DNA from 3 places in the Microbacterium sp. 22242 genome. Region 2 is predicted to be linked to each of the others. Evidence: riboswitches for the same ligand, from Rfam matches in the RefSeq annotation. Region 2 holds a riboswitch; each other region holds the start of a gene.
What was found. Region 2 has a riboswitch for thiamine pyrophosphate ahead of ACTJJZ_RS04025 (ECF transporter S component). Riboswitches for the same ligand answer to the same signal wherever they lie in the genome.
Positions count from the first base shown of each region.

Region 1: it holds a riboswitch for thiamine pyrophosphate, as region 2 does, so the genes downstream of both, thiM (hydroxyethylthiazole kinase) here and ACTJJZ_RS04025 (ECF transporter S component) in region 2, are expected to answer to the same signal.
Region 3: it holds a riboswitch for thiamine pyrophosphate, as region 2 does, so the genes downstream of both, thiC (phosphomethylpyrimidine synthase ThiC) here and ACTJJZ_RS04025 (ECF transporter S component) in region 2, are expected to answer to the same signal.

Region 1 covers NZ_JBQEOZ010000001.1:357,113-366,602, reverse strand. Annotated here, with positions in the region: gene ACTJJZ_RS01700 (bifunctional hydroxymethylpyrimidine kinase/phosphomethylpyrimidine kinase) at 1-766, opposite strand, end outside; gene thiM (hydroxyethylthiazole kinase) at 763-1,617, opposite strand; TPP riboswitch at 1,608-1,701, opposite strand; gene pheT (phenylalanine--tRNA ligase subunit beta) at 1,771-4,344, opposite strand; gene pheS (phenylalanine--tRNA ligase subunit alpha) at 4,344-5,396, opposite strand; gene ACTJJZ_RS01680 (hypothetical protein) at 5,450-6,085, opposite strand; gene ACTJJZ_RS01675 (amino acid ABC transporter permease) at 6,112-7,059, opposite strand; gene ACTJJZ_RS01670 (amino acid ABC transporter permease) at 7,056-7,712, opposite strand; gene ACTJJZ_RS01665 (glutamate ABC transporter substrate-binding protein) at 7,805-8,713, opposite strand; gene ACTJJZ_RS01660 (amino acid ABC transporter ATP-binding protein) at 8,770-9,490, opposite strand, start outside.
Region 2 covers NZ_JBQEOZ010000003.1:149,058-158,547, forward strand. Annotated here, with positions in the region: gene ACTJJZ_RS04010 (helix-turn-helix transcriptional regulator) at 1-251, shown strand, start outside; gene ACTJJZ_RS04015 (energy-coupling factor transporter transmembrane component T family protein) at 291-1,145, opposite strand; gene ACTJJZ_RS04020 (ABC transporter ATP-binding protein) at 1,142-2,632, opposite strand; gene ACTJJZ_RS04025 (ECF transporter S component) at 2,634-3,293, opposite strand; TPP riboswitch at 3,290-3,399, opposite strand; gene ACTJJZ_RS04030 (D-alanyl-D-alanine carboxypeptidase family protein) at 3,476-5,413, shown strand; gene ACTJJZ_RS04035 (ABC transporter ATP-binding protein) at 5,518-7,767, opposite strand; gene ACTJJZ_RS04040 (ABC transporter ATP-binding protein) at 7,836-9,490, opposite strand, start outside.
Region 3 covers NZ_JBQEOZ010000006.1:207,172-216,661, forward strand. Annotated here, with positions in the region: gene ACTJJZ_RS09160 (MDR family MFS transporter) at 44-2,119, opposite strand; TPP riboswitch at 2,303-2,410, shown strand; gene thiC (phosphomethylpyrimidine synthase ThiC) at 2,406-4,139, shown strand; gene thiO (glycine oxidase ThiO) at 4,146-5,705, shown strand; gene ACTJJZ_RS09175 (thiazole synthase) at 5,708-6,481, shown strand; gene moeB (molybdopterin-synthase adenylyltransferase MoeB) at 6,478-7,638, shown strand; gene ACTJJZ_RS09185 (TetR/AcrR family transcriptional regulator) at 7,628-8,263, opposite strand; gene ACTJJZ_RS09190 (MDR family MFS transporter) at 8,312-9,490, opposite strand, start outside.

The sequences.
Region 1 (9,490 bases), on a different contig from region 2:
CCGCGGCCATGCCGTAGCCGCCGTTCGCGGCGATCGACTTGAGGTCGGCCTGGATCCCGGCCCCTCCGGAGGGGTCGCTGCCCGCGATGCTGAGGACGCGCGGCACGCCGCCGCTCCCCCAGGCGCGCAGCAGGTCCCGTGCGGCGGCCTCCGGATCCGGAGCGGCGCACACGGCGGAGACGACCGCGACCCCCGCCGCACCCGCACGGCGCAGCGGCGCCGCATCGTCCGGGCCGATGCCGCCGATCGCGACGCAGGGCAGCGGGCTCGCGGACGCGAACGCCGCGAAGCCGTCCACGCCGAGCTCCGGCGGATGATCGGGCTTGGTGCGGGTGGGATGGATCACGCCCGTGCCGAGGTAGTCGACGACGCCCTCGGGCAGCGCCCGCACGGCGTCGAGGTGGGCGGGCTGGTTCGCGGTGAGCCCGATGATCGCGTCGGGCCCGAGCAGCGCGCGAGCGGTCGTCACGGCCGCGTCGGACTGCCCGAGATGGATCCCGTCCACGCGCGATCCGCGGCGGCGCGCCTCGACGAGCGCCTCGAGCCGGTCGTCCACGAGCAGCAGCGCGCGTCCGGCGATCACCGCGGAGAGCTCGATCAGCTGGGCCACGATCGCGGCGTCGTCGGCGTGCTTGTCGCGCAGCTGCACGATACGGACGCCGCCCGCGACGGCGGCGTCGACGACCGCCGGGACCCCGCGCTCGCCGCACAGGCCGGGATCGGTGACGAGGTAGAGGGCCAGGTCGTCCTGGTCGAGGCGGCTCATGCCGCGACCGCCCGCACGGCGTCGACGTGCGCCCGCGCGGCGAGCTCCGACGGCTGGACCGCGGCGAGGGCGTCCAGCAGCCGGACCGCGAAGGATCCGGGCCTTGCCGCGCCGCGCGCGGCGTCCTCTGCGGCGACCGTGTAGACCAGGGTCGCGGCGGAGGCGGCGATGAGAGGCGTGTCGCCGGTCTGCCGCGCCGCGCCCAGGAAGGCCGCCATCACGGCGCCGAGTGCGCAGCCGCCGCCGGTGACGCGGGTGAGCAGGGCGTCGCCGTTGGCGATCCGGATCTCGGTGTCGGCGTCGACGACGAGGTCGACCGGACCGGACACCGCGACCGCTCCCCCGGTGCGGCCCGCGAGCTCGCGCGCGGCGTCGGCGGCCGCCTCTGTGCCGTCCAGCGCGTCCACGCCGCGACCGCCCAGGGTGCGGCCGGCGAGCGCGAGGATCTCCGAGGCGTTGCCGCGGATCACCGTCGGACGCAGCGCCAGGAGGTCGTGCGCGAGAGCCGTCCGCACCGGGAGGGCGCCGACCGCGACCGGGTCCAGCACCCACGGCGTGCCGGCGGTGCCGGCCCCGCCGACGGCCTCCCGCATCGCGGCGCGCTGCTCGGGCGTGGGCGTGCCGAGGTTCACCAGCACCCCGGACGCGATCGCGGCGAAGCCGCCCGCTTCGCCCGTGATGTCCACCATGGCCGGTGCCGCGCCGAGCGCGAGCAGGACGTTGGCGGTGAAGCCGGTCACCACCGCGTTCGTGATGCACTGCACGAGCGGGGGGTCCGCCCGCAGCACGGAGAGGAGGTTCGCGGCGCTTCCCGCCACGGACTCGGAGGACGTTTCCAGACGCGCGTTCATCACGACATCCCTTCGCTAGTACGACCTAGATCAGGTTCGACGGGTGTGATCTCAGCCGCGGTCGCGGCACCCCGTGTCACTGCCGGTCAGTCTAGCCAGACGCCCCGGTCCGCAGGCGGGCCGGGGCGTCTTCGTGACGGATCGCGATGCGAGTCAGTCGCGGATCGCGGCTCCGAATCGCTCCGCCGCGACGGCGACACCGGCGAGCTTGGCCTCGCTCGCCTCTGCCGCGGTCAGGGTGCGGTCGTCGGCGCGGAACCGCAGCGCGAAGGTCAGGCTCTTGGATCCGGCCGGAACGCCCTCGCCGCGGTAGTCGTCGACGAGACGGATCGACTCCAGCAGCGCACCGGCGCCCTCGCGGAGGGCGGCCCCGAGCTCGCCGGCCGGAACGTTCGCGGCCACCACCAGCGACACGTCCTGGGTCGCGGCCGGATACGGCGACAGCGAGGCGGCGACCACGCGCTCGCCCGCGAGCGACAGCACCAGGTCGAGGTCGAGCTCGAGCACCACCGCACGACCCGGGAGGTCGGCATCGGCCGCCACCTGCGGGTGCAGCTCGCCGACATAGCCGACCTCGATCGTCCCGGCCCCTGAGCCCGTCGCCGGGGTTGCCGCCTCGCGCACCTGCAGCACGCCGGTGCGCCCGGGGTGCAGCGCCGCGCGGCTGCCCTGCACGACGTCGATCGCGACACCGGCGGCGTCGGCGATCACGCGCACGGCGTCCAGCGCCTCGCTGAGCCCGTACTCCTCGGCGGCACGGCCCGGCTGGCGGGGCGTGACATGGCCGGAGAACAGGGCGGCGACGTGGCGCGCCTGCGGCGGGATCGAGGCGTTCAGCGCCGCGAGGGTCTCGTCCGAGGGGCGGACGCCGAGCGGCGGCACCTCGTCGGTTCCGTAGACGGCACCCGGCTCGGGCAGGAACACCACGCCGATCTCGAACAGCGCGAGATCGACGAGCCCGCGCGCGATGTTGCGATGCGCGGTCTGCAGCAGCCCCGGGACCAGCGAGCGCCGCAGGTACGGCGTCTGGCCGTCCAGCGGGTTCGTCAGGCGCACGCCCGGCAGCGTGCCGCCGGTCGCGGATCCGTGCAGGTCGTTCTGCTCCTGCGTCGTGAACGGGAACGCCGGCGTCTCCACGAGGCCGGCCGCGGCGAGGGCGTTCGCCACGCGACGGCGTCCCTGCTGCAGCTCGGTGAGGCCGCGACCGGACGGCGGGGTGGGCAGGACGGACGGGATCCGGTCCAGACCGTGGATGCGCGCGACCTCCTCGGCCAGCGTCCACTTGTCGGTGAGGTCGGGGCGCCAGGTCGGCGGGATGACCTGCCAGCCGCCGTCGACCGCGGTGATCTCGGCGCCGATCGTCTCGAGCGCGCCGACGACCTCCTCGTCCGCATAGTCCACGCCGATGAGGCCCTGCACGAAGCCCGCAGGCAGGTCGATCCCCTCGATCTGCACCTCGGCGAAGAGCGCACCGCCCTCCTCCGTGAGGGTGCCGCCGGCGAGGGAGACCATGAGGTCGGCGACCCGGCGCGCGGCGGCGAACGGGATGAGCGGATCCACGCCGCGCTCGAACCGCTTGGAGGCCTCGCTGGGCAGCTTGTGCCGGCGGGCGGTGCGCGCGATCGTGATCGGGTCGAACGTCGCCGCCTCGATCAGCACGTTGCGGGTGGTGCAGCTCATCTCGGTGGTGCCGCCGCCCATCACGCCGGCGAGGCCGATCGGGCCTGACGCGTCGGTGATGAGCAGGTCCTCGCCGCTGAGCGTGCGCTGCTGGCCATCCAGGGTGACCATGGTCTCCCCGGGCGTCGCACGGCGGACCACGATGCCGCCGTCGAGCTTGTCCAGGTCGTAGCCGTGCACGGGGTTGCCGAGCTCGAGCATCACGTAGTTGGTGATGTCGATGAGCACGCCGAGCGAGCGCATGCCGGCGAGCGTGAGCCGGGCGATCATCCACGGCGGGGTGGGCCGGGACGGATCCACGCCGCGCACCACACGCGTGACGAACTCGGTCGCGCCGACGTTGCCCCGGATCGGCGCCGTGTCGTCGACGACGGCCGTGAACCCGGTGCCGGGCTGCAGCTCGGCGAAGTCGCGATCGGCCGGGTCGCGGAACGTCGCTCCGGTGGCATGCGCGTACTCGCGGGCCACGCCGCGGAGCGAGAACGCGTAGCCGCGGTCGGGCGTCACGTTGATGTCGACGGCGACGTCGTCCAGTCCCAGCAGCGCGATCGCGTCGGTGCCGACGGGCGCGTCGATGCCGAGCTCGGACAGGATCAGGATCCCGTTGTGCTCGTCGCCCAGCCCCAGCTCGCGGGCCGAGGCGATCATGCCGTCGGAGACGTGCCCGTAGGTCTTGCGGGCGGCGATCGGGAACGGGCCGGGCAGCACGGCGCCGGGCAGCGTCACCACGACCTTGTCGCCGACGGCGAAGTTGCTCGCGCCGCAGACGATGCCGCGGACATCGTGATCGGTCCCTGTCGCTTCGACAGGCTCAGCGACCGGGAGCGGGCCCACGTCGACCTGGCACCAGCGGATCGTCTTGCCGTTGGACTGCGGCTCCTCCTCGAAGGAGAGCACCTGACCGACGACGACGGGGCCCGAGATGTCGAAGCCGATCAGCTCCTCCTCCTCGAAGCCGACCGAGACGAGCGCCGCGAAGACGTCGTCCGGCGTGACGTCCTCGGCCACGTCCACGTACTCACGCAGCCACGAAAGCGGGACGCGCATCACACCACCATCCCGAACTGCTCGCTGAAACGGACATCGCCCTCGGCCATGTCGCGCATGTCCTGCACGTCGCTGCGGAACATGAGCGCGCGCTCGACCCCCATGCCGAACGCGAAGCCGCTGTACACGTCGGGGTCGATCCCGGCCGCGCGCAGCACGTTGGGGTTGACCATGCCGCAGCCGCCCCACTCGATCCAGCGCGCGCCGCCCTTGAAGGTCGGGTGCCACAGGTCGAGCTCGGCGGAGGGCTCCGTGAACGGGAAGTAGTTGGTGCGGAAGCGGGTCTTCGCCTCCGGGCCGAACAGCTGGCGCGCGACGTGGTCGAGCGTGCCCTTGAGGTGCGCCATCGAGATGCCCTTGTCCACGACGAGGCCCTCGAACTGGGTGAACACGGGCAGGTGCGTGGCGTCGAACTCGTCGGTGCGGTAGACCCGGCCAGGGCAGAGCACGTAGATCGGCAGCTCGCGATCGAGCATCGAGCGCACCTGCACCGGGCTGGTGTGCGTGCGCATCACGAGGTGGCGGGAGGAGGGATCCACGTAGAACGTGTCCTGCTCCTGGCGCGCGGGGTGGTCGACGTCGAAGTTCAGCGCGTCGAAGTTGAACCACTCGTGCTCGAGCTCGGGGCCCTCCGCGATCTCCCAGCCCATCCCGACGAACACGTCGCAGATCTGCTCCTGCAGCAGCGTGAGCGGGTGCCTGGCGCCCACGCGGGTGCGCGAGGCGACCGCCGTGATGTCCACGCGCTCGGCCTCCAGGCGGGCCGCGGTCTCGGCGGCCGCGAGCTCGGCCTCCTTCGCGGCGAGCGCCTGCGTGACACGGCCGCGGCCCTGTCCGATGAGCTTGCCGAAGGCGGCCTTGTGCTCGGGCGCGACCTGACGCATCGACGCGTTCAGGATCGCGAGCGGCGAGCCCTCCGCGACGTGCGCGGCACGCGCAGCCTTGAGCTGAGCGGTGTCGGCCGCGGACCCGATCGCGGCGAGCGCGGCCTCGACGGCGGTCTCCACCGCCTCGGGGCTGATGTCAGGAGTGGTCTGTGCGTTGTCGGACACGAGAGTCGAGTCTACCGGCGCGCCGGAACGGGCCCGTGCCGGGGCGGACTCCGTCAGAGCGGGCCGAACATGCCGGTGCGCCGGTCGGGCGCCCACGTGACGCGCTCGCGTTCCAGGGTCGCCATGAGCCGCGGATCCCGGGCCGCCTGCCGGCGCAGGGCCGGCCGGGCCGAGCCGAGGATGGCGGGCGGGACGACGAAGCCGGACACCAGCAGGAGCACCAGCCCGAGATCGACCAGGACGAGGGCGGTCGCCTGGCCGGTCGTGAACGCGCTGATCACGAGGAAGACGTTGACGAAGAACAGGATCGTGCCCGCCGCCCACAGGCCGCCACGCAGGCTGCCCGGTCCGCGAGTGGAGACCGAGGCGCCGGGTCGCGGGATCCAGCGGTGCGTCCGGCGCAGGAGCAGCACGCTCGTGACAGCCACGACGACGCCAACGATCGCCCACGGCAGCGTGGGGGCGACCTGCCCCGTCACGACGAGCATCACGAGCGAGAACAGCGCGGCAGAGGCGCCGAGACTCGCGAACGCGGCCCACATCGCCGCCCTGCCGGCCCTGGCGTCCGCGATCTCGCGCAGGCGCGTGCCGAATTCCGGCGGGCAGGAGGCGGCGAGAACCGGATCCAGCCACTGCTCGAGGGTCCGGCTCACGGCGGCCGGATGCTCCGAGACGGGTTCGACGTGCATCGTCCCGATGCTACGGGAGCGCCCGCTCAGACGCGGGGACCGGCGCCGGTGCCGTCGAACTTCCCGGCCCCGCGTTGCATGGCGATGACCTCCGTCACCGTGCTGCCGTCATGGATCCGCGGGTCGTGGTCGCCGGAGTCGGACAGGTAGCCCCTCACCTTCGGCGAGCGCCGGGTGCGTCCTTCGAGCCACTTCGCGACACCGGACAGGATCAGGCACATCGCGATGTAGATGACGGCGACGATCAGCCCGGCCTGCAGCAGCGGGCGACCCGGCTGCGAGCTCAGGTACTTCGCGTAGTAGATCAGCTCGGGGTAGGTGATGATGAAGCCGAGCGCCGTGTCCTTGAGCGTCACCACCAGCTGCGCGACGATGACCGGCAGCATCGCCCTGATCGCCTGCGGCAGCAGGATGAACGCCATCACACCGGACTTGCGCAGCCCGATGGCGTACCCGGCCTCCTTCTGCCCGCGCGGCAGGGACTCGATGCCGGCACGGAGCACCTCGGCGAGCACGGAGCCGTTGTAGAGCACCAGGCCGATCACGACCGCGGCGTACGGCGTCATCTTGACGGCACCGCCGGGGATCGAGTTGATGCCGTAGTAGAAGATCATCATCATGACCAGCACCGGCACGGCGCGCAGCAGCTCGACCACGACCGTGACCGGCACCCGCAGCCAGGCGTGCTCCGAGAGCCGGCCGAGCGCGAGCACGAAGCCGAGCACGAGGCTGCCGACCGCAGCGGCGAGGAACGCGCTGACGGTGGCCCACAGCGCCTGCACCATGCCCTGCCACACCAGCGTGTAGCTGAACAGGTTCCAGCGTGCGGCGTCGAACTGCCCCGTCGCGGCGAACCGGTAGACGACGAAGCCGATGACCGCGAGCACGACGAGCACGGTCGCGGCCCCGAGGATCCGGTTCCGCAGCACGGCGCGGGGACCGGGGACGTCGTAGAGAACGGATGCGCCGCTCATCGGGCGATCCTCCACTTCTTCTCGAAGTGCCGCTGAGCCAGGCTCAGCAGCGTCACCAGCACGATGAAGACGACGGCGACCCAGAGCAGGATCTCCATGACGGTACCCGGCCGGTTGCCGGAGTCGGCGACCGTCGCGCGGAGGGCGGCGAGCTCGGCCACGCCGAAGCCCGCCGCGATCGTGGTGTTCTTCAGCAGCGCGATGAACACGCTCATCATCGGCGGGACGACGGAGCGGAACGCCTGCGGGACGATGACCAGGGTCATCACCTGGCCGAAGGTCAGCCCGATCGCGCGAGCCGCCTCGGCCTGGCCGACGGGGACGGTGTTGATGCCGGCGCGGAGCACCTCGGCCACGTAGGTCGCGGTGTAGATGCCGATCGCGATGATCGCGAGCGGCAGCGCCGGGATCTCCGGCAGGTCCAGCTTGGGATAGCCGAACACGAAGAAAAAGAACACCAGGGTGAGCGGGGTGTTGCGGATGAGGTTCACGTACACCGTGCCGACCGCGCGGGCGATCGGCACGGGCGAGACCCGCATCGCGCCGACGATCGTGCCCAGCACGAGCGCCAGCACCCCGCCGCCGAGGAACAGCACGACGGTGTTCAGGATCGCCTGCCCCCACAGGTCGAGATTTCCCAGCAGTGCGTCCACGCGATGGCTCCTTCAGGACGGGACGTGAGTGACGGATGTCGACGGGAGGTGCGGCCGGGTGCCCCCCGGTTCCGGCCGCACCGTCTCGGGGCCTACTGCTCGACGGCGGGCTGGGTGACCTTCATGCCGCTCGCGCCGAGGTTCTTGTCGAAGATCGCCTTCCAGGTGTCCCCGCCGTCGGTGAACATCTTGTCGACGAAGGTCTTCATCGCGGTGTCGCCCTTGGCCAGGCCCACGCCGTACTTCTCGGTCGTGAACGGCTCGCCGACGACCTTGAGCTCCTCGGGGTCCTGTGCGGCGTAGCCGATCAGGATCGCCTGGTCGGTGGTGACCGCGTCGACCTGCTTGTTGATCAGCTGCTCCACGCAGGCCGAGTACAGGTCGAGGCCGACCGCCTTGGTCTGCGGGAAGTTGGCCTGGATGTTCTGCAGCGGCGTCGAGCCGGTCGCCGAGCACACCGTCTTGCCGGCGAGATCCTTCTCGCTCTTGATGGTGTCCTCGCTCTTGCGGACCAGCAGGCCCTGACCCGTGACGAAGTACGGGCCGGCGAAGTCGATCACGGCCTTGCGCTTGTCGGTGATCGAGTAGGTGCCGACGTAGTAGTCCACGTCGCCGTTCACGATCGCCTGCTCGCGGTTCGCGGACGGGATCGCCTTGTACTCGATCTTGCTGTCGTCGTATCCGAGGGACGCGGCGATCCAGCGCGCGATGTCGATGTCGAAGCCGCTGCGCTTGCCGGTGGTCGCGTCCTTGTAGCCGAGGCCGGGCTGGTCCTCCTTGACGCCGATCGTGATCTTGCCGTTCTTGGTGATCCGGTCGAACGTCGGGCTGCCCGTGAGCTTCACGTCCTTCGCGACCTCGAACAGCGGCTTGTCGCTCGTCGGGGTGTTCCCCTCGCCCTTGGCTCCGGGCGAGGTGGGGCTGCCGCTGTTGCAGCCGGTGAGTGCGAGCAGGGCGGCGACCGCGAGGCCGACCCCCGCGAGGGTGCGTGTCTTCAGCATGTGCGTCTCTCCTTCGGTGGTGCAGGTTGCTGTGGTGCAGGTGCTGTGGTGCGGGATCAGTGCGTGAGCAGCTTGGACAGGAAGTCCTTGGCGCGGTCGCTCTGCGGATTCGTGAAGAACTGCTCCGGCTCGGCCTCCTCGAGGATGCGTCCGTCGGCCATGAAGACCACGCGGTTCGCCGCCTTGCGCGCGAACCCCATCTCGTGGGTGACGACGATCATGGTCATGCCGGACGCGGCCAGCTCGATCATCACGTCGAGGACCTCGGTGATCATCTCCGGATCGAGCGCGCTGGTGGGCTCGTCGAACAGCATCACCTTGGGGTGCATCGCGAGCGCGCGCGCGATCGCGACGCGCTGCTGCTGGCCGCCGGAGAGCTGCGCGGGCAGCTTGGACGCCTGCTGCGCCACGCCCACGCGCTCGAGCAGCTGCATGGCCTCCTTCTCGGCGGCGGCCTTCTTCATGCCGCGGACCTTGATCGGGCCGAGCGTGACGTTCTCCAGGATCGTCAGATGGGCGAACAGGTTGAACGACTGGAACACCATGCCGACGTCGGCGCGCAGCTGCGCGAGCCCCTTGCCCTCGGCCGGGAGCTTCTCGCCGTCGATCGTGATGGATCCGCTGGTGATCGTCTCGAGGCGGTTGATCGTGCGGCAGAGCGTCGACTTGCCGGATCCGGACGGGCCGATGATCACGACCACCTCGCCCTTGTGCACGGTGAGGTCGATGTCGGCGAGCGCCTGGAAGTCGCCGTAGTGCTTCTGCACGTGGTCGACC
Region 2 (9,490 bases):
CGGTCGCGCACCTCCGGGCCGCGAACGTGGACGACCTGGAGGATCCCGAGCTCGTGGCCCTCGTCGGCGAGTTGCGCGCGCAGAGCCCGCAGTTCGAGACCTGGTGGAGCGGGCACCTCGTGCAGCGGCGGCGCGGGGCGATCACGCACGTCCGCAGCGCCGACGGGACGGTTCTCGCGCGTCGCTATGAGGTGCTGCACCTGCCCGAGGACGGGGTCAGGATGACCCTGTGGCTGCCCGCCGCGCCCTGAGCGAGCTCCGGCCCGTCCCCGGCCCGCCGATCCCGGGCCTCAGGACCACACGAACCGGAACGTCCCGGCCAGGACCGCCGCCGCGATCGACAGCGCCATGATCGCCGCGCCCCCGGCGAGCGCGACCGCGTCCCGCCAGCCCAGCCGCGACGGCCGCGACCAGGTCCGAGGGATGTCGGATCCGAAGCCGCGCGCCTCCATCGCCATCGCCAGCTTCGTCCCGCGGCGCACGGCGAACACGAGCAGCACGAACGACATCGTGAAGAAGCGCCGCAGCACGCCGCGATCGCCGACGCCTCTGGCCCGGCGCGCCAGGCCCATGGTGCGCCAGTCCTCCACGAACAGGCCGAGCATGCGCGTGCCCGCGAGCACGCCGAGCACGAAGCGACTGGGCAGGTGCGCGACCTGCGCGAGCGCGTCGGCCACCTCGGTCGGATCCGTGCGCGCGAACAGCAGGATCGTCGGCAGCCCCAGGGCGACGACCCGGATGCTCACCGCGATCGCGAGCTGGATCGACGCCTCGCTGATGTGCGCGAAGCCGAGGCTCCAGAACACCCGGCCACCCGGTGCCGCGTAGAGCAGCATGCTCACGCCGGCCACGGGCGCGACCACGAGCAGCAGCGACAACCGCCGCAGCACGGTTCCGAGGCGCAGCCCGGTGAGCGGGATGCAGAGCAGCTGCAGGCCGATCGCGACCAGACCGCTCGTGACGTCGATCGAGGCGAACAGGGGGATGGACAGCAGCAGCGCGAGCAGGATCCGGGTGACCGGGTTGACCCTGCCGATCCAGGCGGGCCCCCGTTTCAGAGCCCGCAGGTCCCGTTTCGAAGCGCGCAGATGGCTGCGCTCGGCCGACCTGTCGAGCGTTCGGCGCGCTTCGAAATCCGTGGTCATGCGGCAGCCTCCGCGGAGCGGGCGGCGGACGCCGGAGTGAGGGCGACGCGGTGCCCGCCGAGATGGCGGATCACGTCCGCGTCGTGGGTGACGGCGATCACGGCGGTGCCGCGGGCGATCTCCTCCTGCAGCAGGGCGACGATCTCGATCCAGCCGCGGCGATCCTGCCCGAAGGTCGGCTCGTCCAGCACGATCACGGCGGGTGCGGCCGCGAGCACGGTCGCCACCGACAGCCGGCGCTTCTGCCCGCCGGAGAGCGTGAACGGGTTCGCCGCGGCGAGCGCGGACAGTCCCAGCCGCTCCAGCAGTCCGTCCACGACCGCGTCGATCCGCTCGGTCGTCCAGCCCAGCGCGCGCGGGCCGACGACGAGCTCGTCGCGCACGGTCTGCGTGAGGAACTGGTGCTCCGGATCCTGGAACACCACGCCGACCCGGGTGAGCAGCTCGCGCGACGTCCACCGGTCCGGGTTCAGGCCGCGGCGGCCGCGCAGCCGTTCGGTCGCGACCACCTCGCCGGCCAGGGGCGCGAGGAGCCCGGCGAGGGTGAGCGCGAGCGTGGACTTGCCTGCGCCGTTCGGCCCGACGATGACGGTCGCGGCGGCATCGGGGACGTGCAGCTCGAGCCCGCGCTGCACCGCGTTCCGGCGGTCCCGAGTGATGGCGAGCGCCCGCGTCTGCAGGACGGATCCGGCGCCGTCTCCCTGCTCAAGGGTCGCCGGAAGCACCGGCAGGTCGACCGGGTGGCCGGGCACCCACACTCCGGCGGCGGCGAGGGCGTCGCCGAAACGGCCGAACACCTCGGCGGGGGTTCCGTCCGCCAGCAGGCCCCCGCCCGCGCCGATCACGATCACCCGGGTCATCAGGTCGACCCACACCTCGGTGCGGTGCTCGATGACGACCAGGGTCGCCCCCGTGCTCTCTACCGCGCGCTGCACCCCCGCACGGACCTCCCGGACGCCGTCCGGGTCGAGGTTCGCGGTGGGCTCGTCGAGCAGCAGCAGGCCGGGGCGCATCGCGAGCGCGCCCGCCAGCGCGAGCCGCTGCTTCTGACCGCCGGACAGCGCGGCCGTGGAACGGTCCAGCGGCACGTCCAGGCCGACCGCGTCCAGCGCCGCGCCGACGCGCTCGGGGATCTCCGCCGCCGGGACGCCCAGGTTCTCGCAGCCGAAGGCGACGTCGTCGCCCACCTTCGAGAGCACGATGCCGGCGTCCGGATCCTGCAGCACGAGCCCGATCCGGCCGCGCTGCCGCTCCGGTTCCCTGTCGTCGACCTGCAGGGATCCGCTGCGCTCGCCCTCCTCGGCGTCGCCGAGAAGTCCGGCCATGCCGGTCAGCAGCGTGGACTTGCCCGCTCCCGAGGCGCCGAGCAGCAGCACGCGCTCACCGGGCTCGATCGTGAACGACACGTCGCGCACGGCGGGGAGGCGCCGCCCTGCGTATCGCCATCCCCAGCCCTCCGCGACGACGCGGGCGGCCCCCGCGGTCATCTCAGACCTCGCGGCGCAGCTCGCGTCCGGCGGCGAAGCGGCTGAGCGCACCGGTCGCGGCGAGCGCGCGCACCAGCAGCCAGCCGACGAGGCCCGCCAGCAGCGCACCGGAGATGACGAGGGCGCCGAGGTAGATCGCGTTGAACTCGGCCGACTTCAGGAAGTTGGGCGATGCGCCGTAGAACATCTCGAACAGCCAGGACCCCAGCGCGGAGACGATCCCGGCGAGCGCGGCGACCGGCAGGCCGAACCGCCGGTACAGGAAGATCGCGAAGACCAGCTCGGCCCCCAGCCCCTGCGCGATGCCCTCGAGCACGGTCGAGACGCCCCAGATGTTGCCGATCAGCATCGAGACGATCGCGGCGACGACCTCGACGACCAGCGCGGCTCCGGGCTTGCGGATCACGAGACCGCCGACGACCCCGCCGAGCAGCCAGATGCCGACGGCGATCCCGCCGAAGCCCGGGGTGATCCCGTCTGCGGCCGTGAACCAGGCGTAGCCGATCGTGTTCCAGATCCAGAAGACCAGACCGATCGCGACGCCGAGGACGGCGGCCACGACGATGTCGACGACCCGCCAGCTCAGGCGGCGCGGCGCGGCGGAGGTTGCGGTCCTGTCCCCGGCGGGCTCGGGAACGGACGCGGGCACTGTTACGTGCATCATCGGAAACTCCTCCCTGCGCCGGCATGATCCGGATCAGGTTCGACGGTCGAAGCGCGGGTCGCTTCCTCTCAGCCCGGCTCGCCGGACTCCCGTGGTGATCCGGCCATCCTAACCCCGACCCATCCCTGCCGCGACTCCGCAGAGCGGAAAAAGCCGCGTCGGACCGTTACGGTAGGAGGGTGAACAATGACGACCGTCCTGGCGCGGAGACGGGCGACGCAGCCGTCGATCCCGTCTCGGTCGATGCCGCCGAGGGCACGGGCTCCGCGACCGCGGTGCTCGAGGCCCCGATCGAGGACTCCGAGCAGTCCGAGCAGTCCGTTCTCGGCTCCCTCTTCGCCGCCGTCCCGCCGCTGCGCACCGAGCCCGAGAAGCTGTTCCCCGAAGCGCCGGAGCCCGCCCTCGGAGGACCGCTGTTCCCGGCCGAGTCGTCCGCCTCGTCGCGGGAACCGGTGACGGCGGCGGCGCTCCCCGCTGCGCTCCCCGCTGCGCTCGAGGAGCCTTCCGCTTCCCCTCAGGAGCCTGCGGCGGGCGACACGGAATCCGAGACGTCCGAGGCGGCTTTCGCGCCTGCCGAGGCCGGTTCCGCGCCTGCCGCAGCGGGTTCCGCGCCCGCGGAGGCGATTTCCGTCGAGGCGGCCTCCGCGCCGGCCACGGCGGGTTCGCGCCGGCACCGGCGACGCACCGCCGCGGATAGGACCGCCGGGGAGGGCGTGGTCGCATACCCGTCCCCGACCCGCGGCGCCGATCCTGCCCCGACCCGCGCAGCCGATCCGGGCACGGCCGCCGCCCTCACCTGGGTCGACATCGAGCGCTTCGCAGAGGAAGGCGCCGCCCGCACCGCGGGCGCGGCCGCCCCCGCGCCCCTGCTCTCCGACGCACCCCGCCGCTCGCTCGCACGCCCCGGGGTGCTCGTGCCGATCGCGGGGCTGGTGCTGGTGGCCGTCGCCTACGGGGCGACCACGGCCGCGTGGCCGCTGAACGCGGTCAAGCCGACCGCCTCCGCCGTCGCCTTCCAGCCGGCCGCCGCCCCCGCTGCTGCCGTGACCTGGCCCACGTCCGGCAGCGCCGCGGTCTCGATCCAGGGCATCGGCACGATCGCGTCCTCCGAGCAGCCGGCGCCGATGGCGAGCATCACCAAGCTCGTGACCGTGCTCGCGTCGTTCGACAAGCTGCCGATGAAGCCCGGCGAGCAGGGCGCCACGTTCGAGTTCACCCAGGCCGACAGCGACGACTACTGGAACTACCTGCGCGACGACGAGTCGGCGCTGGACGTGCCCGCCGGCGGCTCGCTCACGCAGTACCAGCTGCTGGAGGGGATCCTGCTCGGCTCGGCGAACAACTACGCCGACCGGCTCGCCCACGACGTGTGGGGCTCGGACCAGGACTACGCGACCGCCGCCAACCAGTGGCTGCGGCAGCACGACCTCACAGACATCACCGTCGTCACGCCGTCCGGCTTCGCGTTCGGCAACGTCTCCACGCCGCGCGCGCTGATCCAGCTCGGGCAGCTTGCCGTGCAGAACCCGGTCATCGCGGAGATCGTGCGGCAGAAGAGCGTGGTGCTGCCCGGTGCGGGCACCGTCGAGAACACCAACGGCCTGATCGACGACGACGGCATCATCGGCATCAAGACCGGCACCATCGGCGACGGCGATGACACCAAGTACAACCTGCTGTCCGCCAAGGACGTGCCGGACGGATCCAGCACCGTGCGCATCTATGCGGACGTGCTCGGGGAGACCAGCGACGCGGGCAGGGTCGACGCCTCGCGCAAGCTGTACGCCGACGTCGAGGCCGCGCTGAAGAACCAGCCGCAGACGGTCACCAAGGGGACCACCCTCGGCACGGTCGACACCGCGTGGGGCGAGACGACGCAGGTCGTCGCCGCCTCTGACGCCCGCGTCGTGCTCTGGAACGGCGCCTCCGCCTCGGCCACGACCAGATTCGCGCTCGGCGACGACTGGAAGGCCGGGGACAAGGCCGGCACCCTCACGCTGAAGGGACCGCTCGACACCGCCACCGTGCCGCTCGCGCTGCACACGGAGCTGCAGGGGCCGAGCCTGTGGTGGCGCCTCACCCATCCGCTCGAGCTGTTCGGACTGGCGAGGAAATAACTCCCGCGCGGCGGCGCCATGAGCCCAGCCGTCGCGTGAACGCAGAGCCGCCGCCACCCGGAGGTGACGGCGGCTCTGTGGCGGGATCCGATCGATCGTGCGGATCAGGACCGGATGTCGTCCTCGAACTCGATCGAGGGGGTCTCGGCCGATTCGGTCGCACGCTCGGCGAGAGCGACCGGGGCGGCCACGGAACCGGGAACGGCGGCGGCGCCGGCCTCGGCCCCTTCGACAAGCTCAGGGACCGGCGCGACGGAGCCGTCGGCCGGCGGGACGGTGACGGCTCCGGTGACGAGCGCCGCATCGGCGTCGACGTCGCTGGCCGCCTGCTCGAACTGCGACTGGTACAGCCGCCAGTACGCGCCCTGCGCCGCGATGAGCTCCTCGTGGTTGCCCTTCTCCACGATGTCGCCGTGCTCCATCACCAGGATGAGGTCGGCGTCGCGGATCGTGGACAGGCGGTGCGCGATCACGAACGACGTACGCCCGTGCCGCAGCGCCGCCATCGCGTGCTGCAGCAGCAGCTCCGTGCGGGTGTCGACGGCCGAGGTCGCCTCGTCCAGGATGAGGATCGACGGCTGCGCGACGAACGCGCGCGCGATCGTGATCAGCTGGCGCTCGCCGGCCGACACGTTCGAGGCGTCCTCGTCGAGGGTCGTCTCGTAGCCCTCGGGCAGCGCGTGCACGAAGCGGTCCACATAGGTCGCCTTGGCGGCGTCGATGACCTCGTCGTCCGTCGCGGTCGAACGGCCGTAGCGGATGTTCTCCCGGATCGTGCCCGCGAACAGCCACGGATCCTGCAGCACCATGCCGGTGCGCGAGCGCAGATCCTCGCGGGTCATCGCCGCGATGTCCTGGCCGTCGAGCAGGATCCGCCCGCCGCTGAGTTCGTAGAACCGCATGATGAGGTTCACCAGCGTGGTCTTGCCCGCGCCGGTGGGCCCGACGATCGCGACGGTCTGGCCCGGCTCCACGCGGAACGACAGGTCCGTGATGAGCGGACGGTCCTCGGTGTACGAGAACGCGACGTGCTGGAACTCGATGACACCCTGGCCGTCGGTGACCGTGGGGGCGTCCTCGACGTCGGGGTCCTGCTCCTCCGCATCCAGCAGCTCGAACACGCGCTCGGCCGACGCGGTGCCGGACTGCACGACCGCCGCCATACCGCCCAGCTCGCTGAGCGGCTGGGTGAACTGCTGCGAGTACTGGATGAACGCCTGCACGTCACCGAGGCGCAGCTGACCGCTCGCGACCATGAGGCCGCCGAGCACCGCGAGCCCGACGTAGGTCAGGCTGCCGATGAACGTCATGGCCGGCATCATCAGGCCCGACAGGAACTGCGCCTTGAACGCGGCCTGGTAGAGCTCCTCGTTCTCGACCTGGAACTTCTCCAGCGCGTCCTTCTCCCGGCCGAACACCTTCACGAGCGCGTGACCGGAGAAGGCCTCCTCGACGCGCGCGTTCAGGCGACCGACCTTCTTCCACTGGATCCCGAACGCCTTCTGCGAGCGCGGACCGATGACGCCGAAGATCACCGCCATGAGCGGCAGCGCGACGAGTGCGACCAGGGCGAGCTGCCACGAGATCGAGAACATCATGATCAGCACCCCGACCACGGTGAGCACCGAGGTGAGCGCCCCGGACAGGGACTGCTGCATCGTCTGGGTGATGTTGTCGATGTCGTTCGTGACGCGGGAGATCAGCTCACCGCGCTGCACCTTGTCGAAGTACGACAGCGGCAGGCGGTTGATCTTCGCCTCGACGTCCTCACGCAGGCGCCACATCGTGCGCACCATGATCACGTTGATCACGTAACCCTGGATCCAGCTCAGCAGCGCGGAGCCGACGTAGATCGCGAGCACCGCGGTGATCACCCAGCGCAGCGCGTCGAACTCGATCCCGTCGCCGACCCGGAAGTCGCCGAACGCCGCGACCATGTCGGCGAACTGGTTCTGGTGCGCGGCGCGCAGGGCGGACACCACCTCGGACTTGGGCGTGCCGGCGGGGAAGCCGGGCTGGCCGTTCTGGCCCTTGCCCAGGGTGAGCGAGATCACGCCCTCGTAGATGATGTTCGTCGCGTTGCCCAGCACCTTCGGCGCCGCCACGGACAGCACGACGCCGATCGCGCCGAAGAACGAGACCAGCACGAACCACACGGCGCTGGGCTTGAGCAGCCCGATCATCCGCGTGAAGCTCGGCCCGAACTGGTTCGCCTTGCCCGGAGCGGGGCCGTCGAACATGCCGCCGCCCTGCTGGCGGGCCTTCTCGGCCAGCTCGGCCTCTTCACGCTCGGCGTCGGTCATCTCGGCGACCGGCGCGGAGCCGCCGGCGCGCTTCGCGCGCGCCGCCGCCATCCGCTCGGCGCGTGCGGTCTTCTTGTCCACGCCTTCGGTCCCTTCGGTCCCTGAGCCTGTCGAAGCGCTCATGCGTCCACCCCCAGCTGCGACTCGACGATCTCTCTATAGGTGTCGCTCGTCTCCAGCAGTTGCTCGTGCGTGCCCACCGCGACCATGGTGCCGCCCTCGAGGACGACGATGCGGTCGGCGTCGGTGATCGTCGAGACGCGCTGCGCCACGACGATCTTGGTGACGTGCGGCAGCTCCCGCCACAGCGCCTGACGCAACCGGGCATCCGTGGTCAGGTCGAGCGCCGAGAACGAGTCGTCGAAGACCAGGATCTCGGGCTGGTGGATGATCGCGCGGGCGATCGCGAGCCGCTGCCGCTGGCCGCCGGACACGTTGGTGCCGCCCTGGGCGATCGACGAGTCCAGACCGTCCGGCATCTCCGACACGAAGTCCTTCGCCTGGGCGATCTCGAGCGCGGCCCACAGGTCGTCGTCGGTCGCGTCCTCCCGGCCGTACCGGAGGTTGGATGCGATCGTGCCGCTGAACAGGAACGGCCGCTGCGGCACGAGCCCGATGCTCTGCCACAGGGCGTCGACGTCGGCCTCGCGCACGTCCGTGCCGCCGACGTACGCGGCACCGCCGGTCACGTCGAACAGACGCGGGATCAGCGAGATCAGCGTGGTCTTGCCAGCGCCCGTCGATCCCACGATCGCGACGGTCTCGCCCGGCTGCGCCGCGAAGCTGATGCCGTGCAGCACGGGCGACTCCGCGCCGGGATAGGTGAACGAGACGTCGTCGAAGGCGACGGATCCCGGAGCCGGGAAGGCCTTCACGCCGTTCTCCGGCCGGGTCATGCCCTGCTCGGCGTCGAGCACCTCGCCGACGCGCTCGGCCGAGACCGCGGCGCGCGGGATCATCATCGCCATGAAGCTCGACATGATGATGCCCATCATGATCTGGCCGATGTACTGCATGAAGGCGAACAACGTGCCGACCTCGACTGTGCCGTTGTTCACCTCGATGCCGCCGAACCAGATCACGCCGACGATGGTCACGTTGAGGATCAGCATGAACAGCGGGAAGAGCAGCACGAACAGCGACCCGACCTTGCGGCCGACGACCATGATGTCCGTGTTCGCGCCGCGGAAGCGGCCCTCCTCGATGCGCTCGCGCACGAACGCGCGCACCACGCGGACGCCGGTGAGCTGCTCGCGCATGATGCGGTTGACGTTGTCGAGCCTGCCCTGGTAGCTGCGGAACAGCGGCACCATGCGGCCGATGATGAGGCCGGCGACGATGAGCAGCGCGGGCACCGAGATCGCGATGAGCCAGCTCAGCTGAAGGCTCGTCTGCAGCGCCATGATGATGCCGCCGATCGCGAGCAACGGCGCGGTGATGAACATCGTCGAGCCCATCATCGCCAGCATCTGCACCTGCTGCACGTCGTTCGTGTTGCGGGTGATGAGGGATCCGGCGCCGAACTGCGAGACCTCGCGCTCGGAGAAGCCGCTCACGCGGGCGAAGACGTCGGCGCGGATGTCGCGGCCGAGGCTCATGGCGGCGCGCGCGGCGAAGAACGTGGCGATCACTGACGCGATGATCTGGCCGAGCGAGACGCCCAGCATGATCGCGCCGTGCGACCAGATGTAGCCGGTGTCGGCGTTGGCGACGCCCTTGTCGATGATGTCGGCGTTCAGCCGCGGCAGGTACAGAGAGGCGAAGGCGCTGCCGA
Region 3 (9,490 bases), on a different contig from region 2:
TGTGCGGAGGCCGGGGCGGGAGATGCCCGCCCCGGCCCGCCGCTCAGGCCTGCTGCGTCCTGATGGTTCCGGTCTCGCTGACGCCCGCGTCGTCGGCCCGCTCCTGCAGAGCGGAGCGCGTGCGCAGGGGCGGAGCCTTGAAGAACAGGCTGAGCACGAACGCGAGCATGAGCACCCCGAAGCCGACCCAGTAGATGAGGTCGATCGCCTTGGTGAAGCCGACCATGAAGGGCTTGGTGAGCGCCGGATCCGCGCCGTTCAGGAACGACGTGTCGCTCACCGAGCTGCTCGAGCCGCTCGACGCCTTGGACGACGCCTTGTCGAGCTGCTTGGTGATGTCGGGCACGAGCTTGTCGACCCAGTAGCCGCGCTGGTCGGCGTTCGACCAGTCCACGCTCACCGCGCCGTTCACCACCGTCGCGTGCGCCTTGCCCGCGACGGCCTCGAGCGCGGCCTGCTCGGCGCCGGGAGTCGCCGCCGCCACCTGCGCGTCGATCACGCTCTGTGCGGCCGCTGCCGGGACCTGTCCTGCGGCGACCGCCTGCTCGACGCCGGCGGTCACCTTCTCGGTCACGGCCTTGTCGGCGGCGGCCTTCGCGGCGGCGGTGCCCTTGTCGAGTCCCGACTGGATGTTCGCCTGCAGCGGTCCCGTGATCGGGCTCCACAGCTGCTTCATGACGGCCTTGTTCTGCTCCTTGCCCGCGACCGCGGGATCCAGTGCGGCATTCAGCGCGGTGGTCAGGGTCGGCTTGTCGGCCATGCTGTGCGTGATGTTCAGCGGCAGCAGCGTGAACAGGATCGAGAGCATGATCGCGGTGCCCAGCGTTCCGCCGATCTGGCGGAAGAAGGTCGCGGCACTCGTCGCGACGCCCATGTCGGGCGCTGCGACCGAGTTCTGGCTCGCCATGGTCAGCGACTGCATGAGCTGGCCGAGGCCGAGGCCGACCACGAACATGCCGATCATCATGTACCAGACCGGGGTGGCGGACGACACGAACGTGAGCAGCAGGAAGCCGAGCGCCGTGGTCAGCGTGCCGGTGCGCGGGAAGATGCCGTACTTGCCGGTGCGCGACGTGAGCTGGCCCGCCGTCATCGACGAGGTCATCAGGCCGACGACCATCGGCAGCATCGCGAGCCCCGACTCGGTGGGCGTGAGCCCGGCGACGATCTGCATGTACAGCGGGATCGTCATCATGGCGCCGAACATGCCGAAGCCGACGAGCACGCCGATGACGGTCGCCATCGAGAACGTGTTCGAGTGGAACAGCCGGATCGGGATGATCGCGTCGTCCTTCATCGCGATCTCGATCAGCACGAAGGCGAGCACGCCGAGGCCGCCGATGACGTAGCAGGTGATCGCAGCGGCCGAGGCCCAGCCCCACTCGCGGCCCTGCTCGGCGACGAGCAGCAGGGGGACCAGGGCGACGATCACGGCCGTCGCACCCCACCAGTCGATCCGCGGGTTCTTGTGCTTGCCGACCTTCGGCAGGTGCAGGAACGCGATCACCATGCCGAGCGCGACGATCCCGACCGGCAGGTTGATCAGGAAGACCCAGCGCCAGCCGGAGATCCACAGGATCTCGTTCGCGCCGGCGAACAGGCCGCCGACCAGCGGGCCGATCAGCGAGGAGATGCCGAAGACCGCGAAGAAGTAGCCCTGGTACCTGGCGCGCTCGCGCGGGGCGAGGATGTCCGCCATGATCGCGAGCGGCAGCGACATCAGCGCGCCGGCGCCGATGCCCTGGACGGCGCGGAATCCGGCGAGCATCAGCATCGACGTGGAGAACGTCGACAGCAGGGATCCGAGGATGAACACCGAGATGCCGAAGATGAACAGCGGGCGGCGGCCGAAGATGTCGGAGAGCTTGCCGTAGATCGGCACGGAGATCGTCGACGTGATCAGGTAGGCCGTGGTGACCCAGGCCTGCTGGTCGAGGCCGTGCAGGTCGTCGCCGATCGTGCGGATCGCGGTGCCGACGATGGTCTGGTCGAGCGAGGACAGGAACATGCCGGCCATGAGGCCGTAGATGACGAGCAGGATCTGCCTGTGCGTCATGATCGGGGCGGACTGCTTGCGCTCCGCGCGCGTGGCCCCTGCTGTGGTGGTTGCGGTGGACATGACGGCCCTTCGGGTGGTTCTGGACGCCCCGCTCGTCATCGACACCCGTCGGATCCGAGCGCCGACGTTGGCGGCAAGAATGTTGCAGCCCTGCAAGATTACACGAAAGGAAAGGTTGCGCAAACGCAGTTTTGCTATGAGGTGCCTGAGTCCGTGCACCCGGGCATGTTCCGTGTACTGTGTCGGTATCCACACGGGTGCCCTCGCAAGGGCTGAGATCGGGCTGACGCGGCTCGTACCGTTCGAACCTGTCCGGGTCATGCCGGCGAAGGAAGTAGGAGCCCTCATGGGATCTCGCGATTCTGCGCGCACGCTCGCGCATCTGCACGACTCCGCGCACGACCTGCACGTGCCCGTCACCCGGATCGCCCTCGATGCGTCCCCCGACGGGACGGAGAACGCGCCGGTGACGGTCTACCGCACCGAGGGGCCGGGGAGCGATCCGGTCGTCGGCCTGCCCGCGCTGCGCGAGGGCTGGATCGCGGACCGCGACGACACCGACGCCTACCAGGGCCGGGCGCGCGACCTGCACGACGACGGCCGCTCCGCGATCCGCCGTGGCGCCGCCTCCGCCGAGTGGCGCGGGGAGCAGCGACCGGTCCGGCGCGCCAGGGCCGGGCGCACGATCACGCAGATGCGGTACGCCCGCGACGGCGTGATCACGCCGGAGATGCGCTTCGTGGCACTGCGGGAGAGCTGCGATCCCGAGCTCGTGCGCGCCGAGGTCGCCGCGGGCCGGGCGATCATCCCGAACAACGTCAACCACCCCGAGTCCGAGCCGATGATCATCGGCAAGGCGTTCCTGGTCAAGATCAACGCGAACATCGGCAACTCCGCGGTGACCAGCTCGATCGCCGAGGAGGTCTCCAAGCTGCAGTGGGCGACCACCTGGGGCGCCGACACCGTGATGGACCTGTCCACGGGCGACGACATCCACACCACGCGCGAGTGGATCATCCGCAACTCGCCGGTGCCGATCGGCACCGTGCCGATCTACCAGGCGCTGGAGAAGGTCGACGGCGACGCCTCGGCGCTCACCTGGGAGATCTACCGCGACACCGTCATCGAGCAGTGCGAGCAGGGCGTCGACTACATGACCGTGCACGCCGGCGTGCTGCTGCGCTACGTGCCGCTCACCGCCGACCGCGTCACCGGCATCGTGTCCCGCGGCGGATCGATCATGGCCGGCTGGTGTCTCGCGCACCATCAGGAGAACTTCCTCTACACGCACTTCGACGAGCTGTGCGAGATCTTCGCGCAGTACGACGTCGCCTTCTCGCTGGGCGACGGGCTGCGTCCCGGTTCCATCGCCGACGCGAACGACGCCGCCCAGTTCGCCGAGCTCGACACGCTCGCCGAGCTGACGAAGCGGGCCTGGCGGTACGACGTGCAGGTCATGGTCGAAGGGCCGGGCCACGTGCCGTTCCACCTCGTGCGCGAGAACGTGGAGCGGCAGCAGGAGCTCTGCGACGGGGCGCCGTTCTACACGCTCGGCCCGCTGGTGACCGACGTCGCCCCGGGCTACGACCACATCACCTCGGCGATCGGTGCGACCGAGATCGCGCGCTACGGCACGGCGATGCTCTGCTACGTCACGCCGAAGGAGCACCTCGGCCTGCCCGACCGGGACGACGTGAAGACCGGCGTGATCACCTACAAGATCGCCGCTCACGCTGCGGACCTCGCCAAGGGTCACCCCGGCGCGCGCGACCGCGACGACGCGCTCTCGAAGGCGCGCTTCGAGTTCCGCTGGCGCGACCAGTTCGCCCTCTCGCTGGATCCGGACACCGCCGAGGCCTTCCACGACGAGACGCTTCCCGCCGAGCCGGCCAAGACCGCGCACTTCTGCTCGATGTGCGGGCCGAAGTTCTGCTCGATGCGGATCTCGCAGGACATCCGGGATCGCTTCGGCGACGGTGCGGAGCAGGAGCGCATCGCGGGCATGGCGCAGAAGTCCGCCGAGTTCGCCCAGGCCGGCGGCCAGGTCTACCTGCCCATGCCGACCGTCGGATCGCGGTAGGTCCGGATGCCGCGCAACGGCGGCGCCGCTGAGGGCGGCGCCGGGCGCATCGTCGTGGTCGGCGCCGGGATCGTCGGACTCAGCATCGCCGCCCGGCTCGCTCAGGCCGGCCGTCCGGTGGTGCTGTGCGATCCGGATCCGGCGGGCGGCGCCACGTTCGCCGCCGCCGGGATGCTGGCGCCCGTGAGCGAGTACCACTATCAGGAGGATGAGCTGCTGCCGCTGCTGCTGGCGTCCGCCGCGCGCTATCCGGACTTCGTGCGGGCGCTCGCGCCGGCCGGCGACGACGAGCGCGTCACGGGATATCGCCCCGGCGACACGCTGCTCGTCGGGATCGATCAGGGCGATCGGCGCGCGCTCGCGGATCTGCACGACGCGCACACGGCGCGGGGCCTGGCCGCCGAGCCGCTCGCCGCCAGGGACGCCCGCGCTCTGGAGCCGCTGCTCGGCCCGCGCGTCACGAGCGCGTACCGGATCCCGGGAGACCATCGGGTCGATCCGCGGACGCTCGCGGCACGGCTGCTGCGGTCGCTCGAGGAGCACGACGGCGTGCGGATCGTCCGGGAGCGGGTGGCGGCTGTGCGACGCGCGTCGGCGGATCCGGACGCGCCGGTCACCGGTGTTCGCCTCGCCGGCGGGCTGGTGCTGGACGCGGGCGAGGTCGTGCTCGCGAACGCCTTGGGCGCCGGCGCCGTGGACGGGCTGCCCGTGCGGCTCGGCGCGGCGCTGCGTCCCGTCCACGGCGACATCCTGCGGCTGCGCGTGCCGGAGCGGCTGCGGCCGTTGCTCGGCATGACCGTGCGCGCGCTGGTGCGCGGGGAGAGCGTCTATCTCGTGCCGCGGCGCGACGGCACGCTCGTGATCGGGGCGACGCAGCGCGAGGACGGGCTCGACGGCGTCTCGGCGGCGGGCGTGCACCGTCTGCTCCGGGACGCGCAGGAGGTGCTGCCCGCCGTGGCCGAGCTCGAGCTCCTCGAGGCGACCGCCCGCGCGCGGCCTGCGACCCCGGACAACGCCCCGCTCCTGGGCCGCGTGCGCGACGGCCGCGGCGGCGACGTCCCCGGCCTGATCGTGGCGACCGGATTCTTCCGTCACGGCGTGCTGCTCGCCCCGCTCGCCGCCGAGATCTGCGCGGGGCTCGTCGACGGCCGCGCCGACCCGCTCGCGCGGCCGTTCCGCCCCGACCGCTTCGCCGAGGCATCGCTCGCCTCCGTGCCGCCGGCCTCCGCTCAGCCGGCCTTCCGCTCTGTCGACCTCGAGCCTGCCGGCCTCCGCTCTGCCGACCCGGGCACCGTCCGTCGTCTCCGCTCCCGAAGGGATCCTCCGATGATCGTCCTCACCGTCAACGGCGAGCCGCACGCCGCCGCCGCGCCGCTCACGCTCGCCGACCTCGTCGCGGAGCGCACCGGCATCCGCGTCACCGCTGCAGGGACGACCGCCGACGGCGCGGCCCTCGGCATCGCCGCCGCCGTGAATGCGTCGATCGTGCCGCGCAGCGCCTGGGCCGCCGCGGAGCTCGCCGACGGCGACGCGGTCGAGATCGTCACCGCGACGCAGGGAGGCTGAGCATGGGATCGGATCTCCTCGAGATCGACGGCGTCGCGCTGTCCTCCCGGCTGATCATGGGCACGGGCGGCGCGCAGAGCCGTGCGGGCCTCGCCGCGGCCCTGGACGCGTCAGGCACCGAGCTCACCACCGTCGCGATCCGCCGCCACGACCCGTCCGCGGACGGGTCGCTGTTCCGGCTGCTCTCCGACCGGGGCATCCGGCTGCTGCCGAACACCGCCGGCTGCCTGACCGCGCGGGAGGCCGTGCTGACCGCCGAGCTGGGCCGGGAGGCGCTGGGCACGCACTGGGTGAAGCTCGAGGTGATCGCCGACGAGGACACGCTCCTCCCGCACGGAGCCGAGCTCGCCGCGGCGACCGAGCAGCTCGTGGCGCGCGGCTTCTCGGTGTTCGCGTACACGAACGACGACCCGGCGCTCGCGCGTCACCTCGAAGAGCTCGGCGCGGTCGCCGTGATGCCCCTGGGCGCGCCGATCGGCACGGGGCTGGGGATCCTCAACCCGCACAACATCGCTCTCATCGTGGAGCGCGCCACCGTGCCGGTCGTGCTCGACGCCGGCATCGGGACGGCCTCGGACGCGGCGCTCGCGATGGAGCTCGGCTGCGACGCGGTGCTGCTCGCGACGGCGGTGACCCGGGCGCAGGATCCGGTGGGCATGGCGGGCGCCTTCCGGCACGCCGTGATCGCGGGGCGGCTCGCGGCGACGTCCGGCCGGATCCCGCGGCGCACGCGGTCGCTGGCCTCGTCGCCGATGGACGGGCGGCCCGACCTGTGAGCGGGATCGCCGCGGACCCCGGGTCCCTGCCTGCGCTGGTCGCGCCGGCGGCGGCGCTGACGGACGAGGAGGCGGACCGCTACTCGCGGCACATCCTGCTTCCCCGGTTCGGCGCGACGGGCCAGCGTCGGCTGAAGAACGCCCGAGTGCTCGTGGTCGGCGCGGGCGGGCTCGGCTCGCCGGTCCTGCTGTACCTGGCCGCGGCGGGCGTCGGCACGCTCGGCATCGTCGACGACGACCGCGTCGAGCCGAGCAATCTGCAGCGCCAGATCGCGCACACCACCGCGGACGCAGGCCGGCTGAAGGCCGAGTCCGCGCGCGACGCGATCCTGGCGCTCAATCCGCTGATCCGGGTGGAGACGCACCCGTTCCGGCTGACCGCCGGCAACGCCGTCGACCTCTTCGGGCGCTATGACCTCGTCGTCGACGGCGCCGACAACTTCGCGACGCGCTACCTCGTCGCCGACGCGGCGGCGGCCGTCGGCATCCCGTGCGTGTGGGGCGCGATCCTCCGCTTCGGCGCCCAGGTCAGCGTCTTCTGGGAGCCGCACGGCCCCGGCTACCGCGACCTCTTCCCCGACGCGCCACCCGCCGGGGCTGCCCCGTCGTGCGGCGAGGCGGGCGTGCTGGGCATGCTCTGCGGTGCGGCCGGATCGGTGATGGCGGCCGAGGCCGTGAAACTGCTCACCGGGATCGGCCGGCCGCTGATCGGCCGGCTCTCGATGTTCGACCTCGCGGAGGCGCGCTGGCAGGAGCTGCGGATCGTGCGCGATCCCGCGCGCCCGGCGGGCACGGCGCCGGATCCCGATCCCGCGCTCGTCTGCGCGGCGCAGGATGAGGCACGACCGCTCAGCGCCTCGCAGCTGCGGGCGCTGCTCGCGGAGCGCTCCGCCGGACGGACGGCGTTCGCGCTCGTCGACGTGCGCGAGGCGGAGGAGTCGGCACTCGGGCAGATCCCGGGGTCGCTCTCCGCGCCGCTGAGCGGTCTCTCACCCGAGACCGTTCTCGACGGCGTGCCGCGGGACGGCCGCGTGGTGCTCTACTGCAAGGCCGGGGTGCGCGCCCGCGCCGCGGCGCGGATCCTGCGGCAGGCCGGCTACCGCGACCTGGACGTGCTCACCGGCGGCATGACGGGCTGGTCGCCGGCTACGCGGTGACCTCGACGGCGGATCCCGGCGGGGCGAGCAGACAGGCCCTGGCCGCGACGAGCTGCTCCACGCCCTCCAGCAGCCGGGCGGCGCCGGGACGCTCGCCGGCCGCCGAGCCGTCGTGCACCAGCACGCTGAACGCGGCCATGGTCAGGGCGACGGCCGAGATCGCCTCCGCGTCCTCCGTGCGCTCACGGACCAGGGCGACATACTGCTCGCGGATGCCGCCCATCCACTGCGCGAAGGCCGGCATCAGCTCCGGCCGGCGCATCACGAGCGCCTTCATGCGCTTGCGCTGCTGGGCGTCGTCCATCGACGCGCCGATCAGGTCGCACAGGGCCGGCACCAGCTCGCCCTCGGCCGCGCGGAACGCCGCAGCGGCTTCGGGCGAGACCGCCGTGTCGGGGAGGTTCAGGGCTGCCGCCGCCTTGGACGGGAAGTAGTTGAAGAAGGTGCGCGGCGACACGTCGACCGCTTCGCAGATCTGCTCGACCGTGGTGCGGTCGAGCCCGTTCTCGTCGATCAGGCTGAGCGCGGCCTCGTGCAGGGCCTGCCTGGTCTGCTGCTTCTTGCGCTCGCGCCGCCCGCAGGTCTCCGCGTGCGTGTCGGCCGCAGCCTCGTCGATGTCCGTCATCTCACTCTCCTCCAGGGCCGAGGCCGGGATCGCCCGCCCCGGCTCCGCTCAGGCCCTGTGGGTCCTGATGGTCCCGGTCTCGGTCAGTCCGGCCTTGTCCGCCTGCTCCTGCAGGGCGGAGCGGGCGCGCAGCGGCGGAACCCGGAAGAACCAGGTCAGCACGAACGCGAGCAGGATCACGCCGAAGCCGACCCAGTAGAGCACCACGACCGACTGGATGAAGCCCATCATGAACGGCTTGGTGAGGCGCGCGTCGGCGCCGGTGAGGAAGGAGGTGTCGTTGACGCCCCCGTTCGATCCGGAGCTCTCCGCGCTCTTCTCCTTCTTCGCGATCTGATCGTGCAGGGTCGGCACCAGTCTGTCGACCCAGTAGCGGCGCTGATCCTCGTCCGCCCAGTCCACCGCGACCCTGTCGCCCGCGGCAACGCCCCGGTCGAGCTGATCCTGGATGGTCTTCTGGATCGGCGTGACGATCGGGGTCCACTGCTTCTGCATGATCCCGGCGTTCTCCGCCTTGCCGGCGACGGCCGGATCCAGCGCCGCGTCCAGTCCCGCAGTCAGGGTCGCCTTGTCCGCGGAGGCGTGCAGGATGTTCGCGGGCAGCATCGAGAACAGCACCGAGAGCATGATCGCGGTGCCCAGCGTGCCGCCGATCTGGCGGAAGAAGGTGGCCGCGCTCGAGGCGACGCCCATCTCGTGCGGGTCGACCGAGTTCTGGCTCGCCAGCGTCAGCGGCTGCATGAGCTGGCCGAGACCGAGGCCGAGCACGAACATGCCGACGAAGATCTGCCACAGCGGCGTCTCGTACCGGATGAACGTGAGCGCGAGGAAGCCGACCGACGTGAACAGCGTGCCCAGCACCGGGAAGATGCGGTACCGGCCGGTGCGCGCGGTGATCTGTCCCGAGGTGAGCGACGCGATCATCAGTCCGATGATCAGCGGCAGCATCGACAGGCCCGACTGCGTCGGGTTCAGTCCGACCACGATCTGCATGTACAGCGGGATGGTCATCATGGCGCCGAACATCGCGAATCCGACCAGCACTCCGATGACCGTGGCCATCGTGAAGGTGCCGGAGCGGAACAGCTTGAGCGGGATGATCGCGTCGTCCTTCATCAGCGCCTCGATGACGACGAAGCCGACCAGACCGACGAGGCCGGTCGCGTAACAGACGATCGATGGGGCCGAGGTCCAGCCCCAGGTGCGGCCCTGCTCCGCGACGAGCAG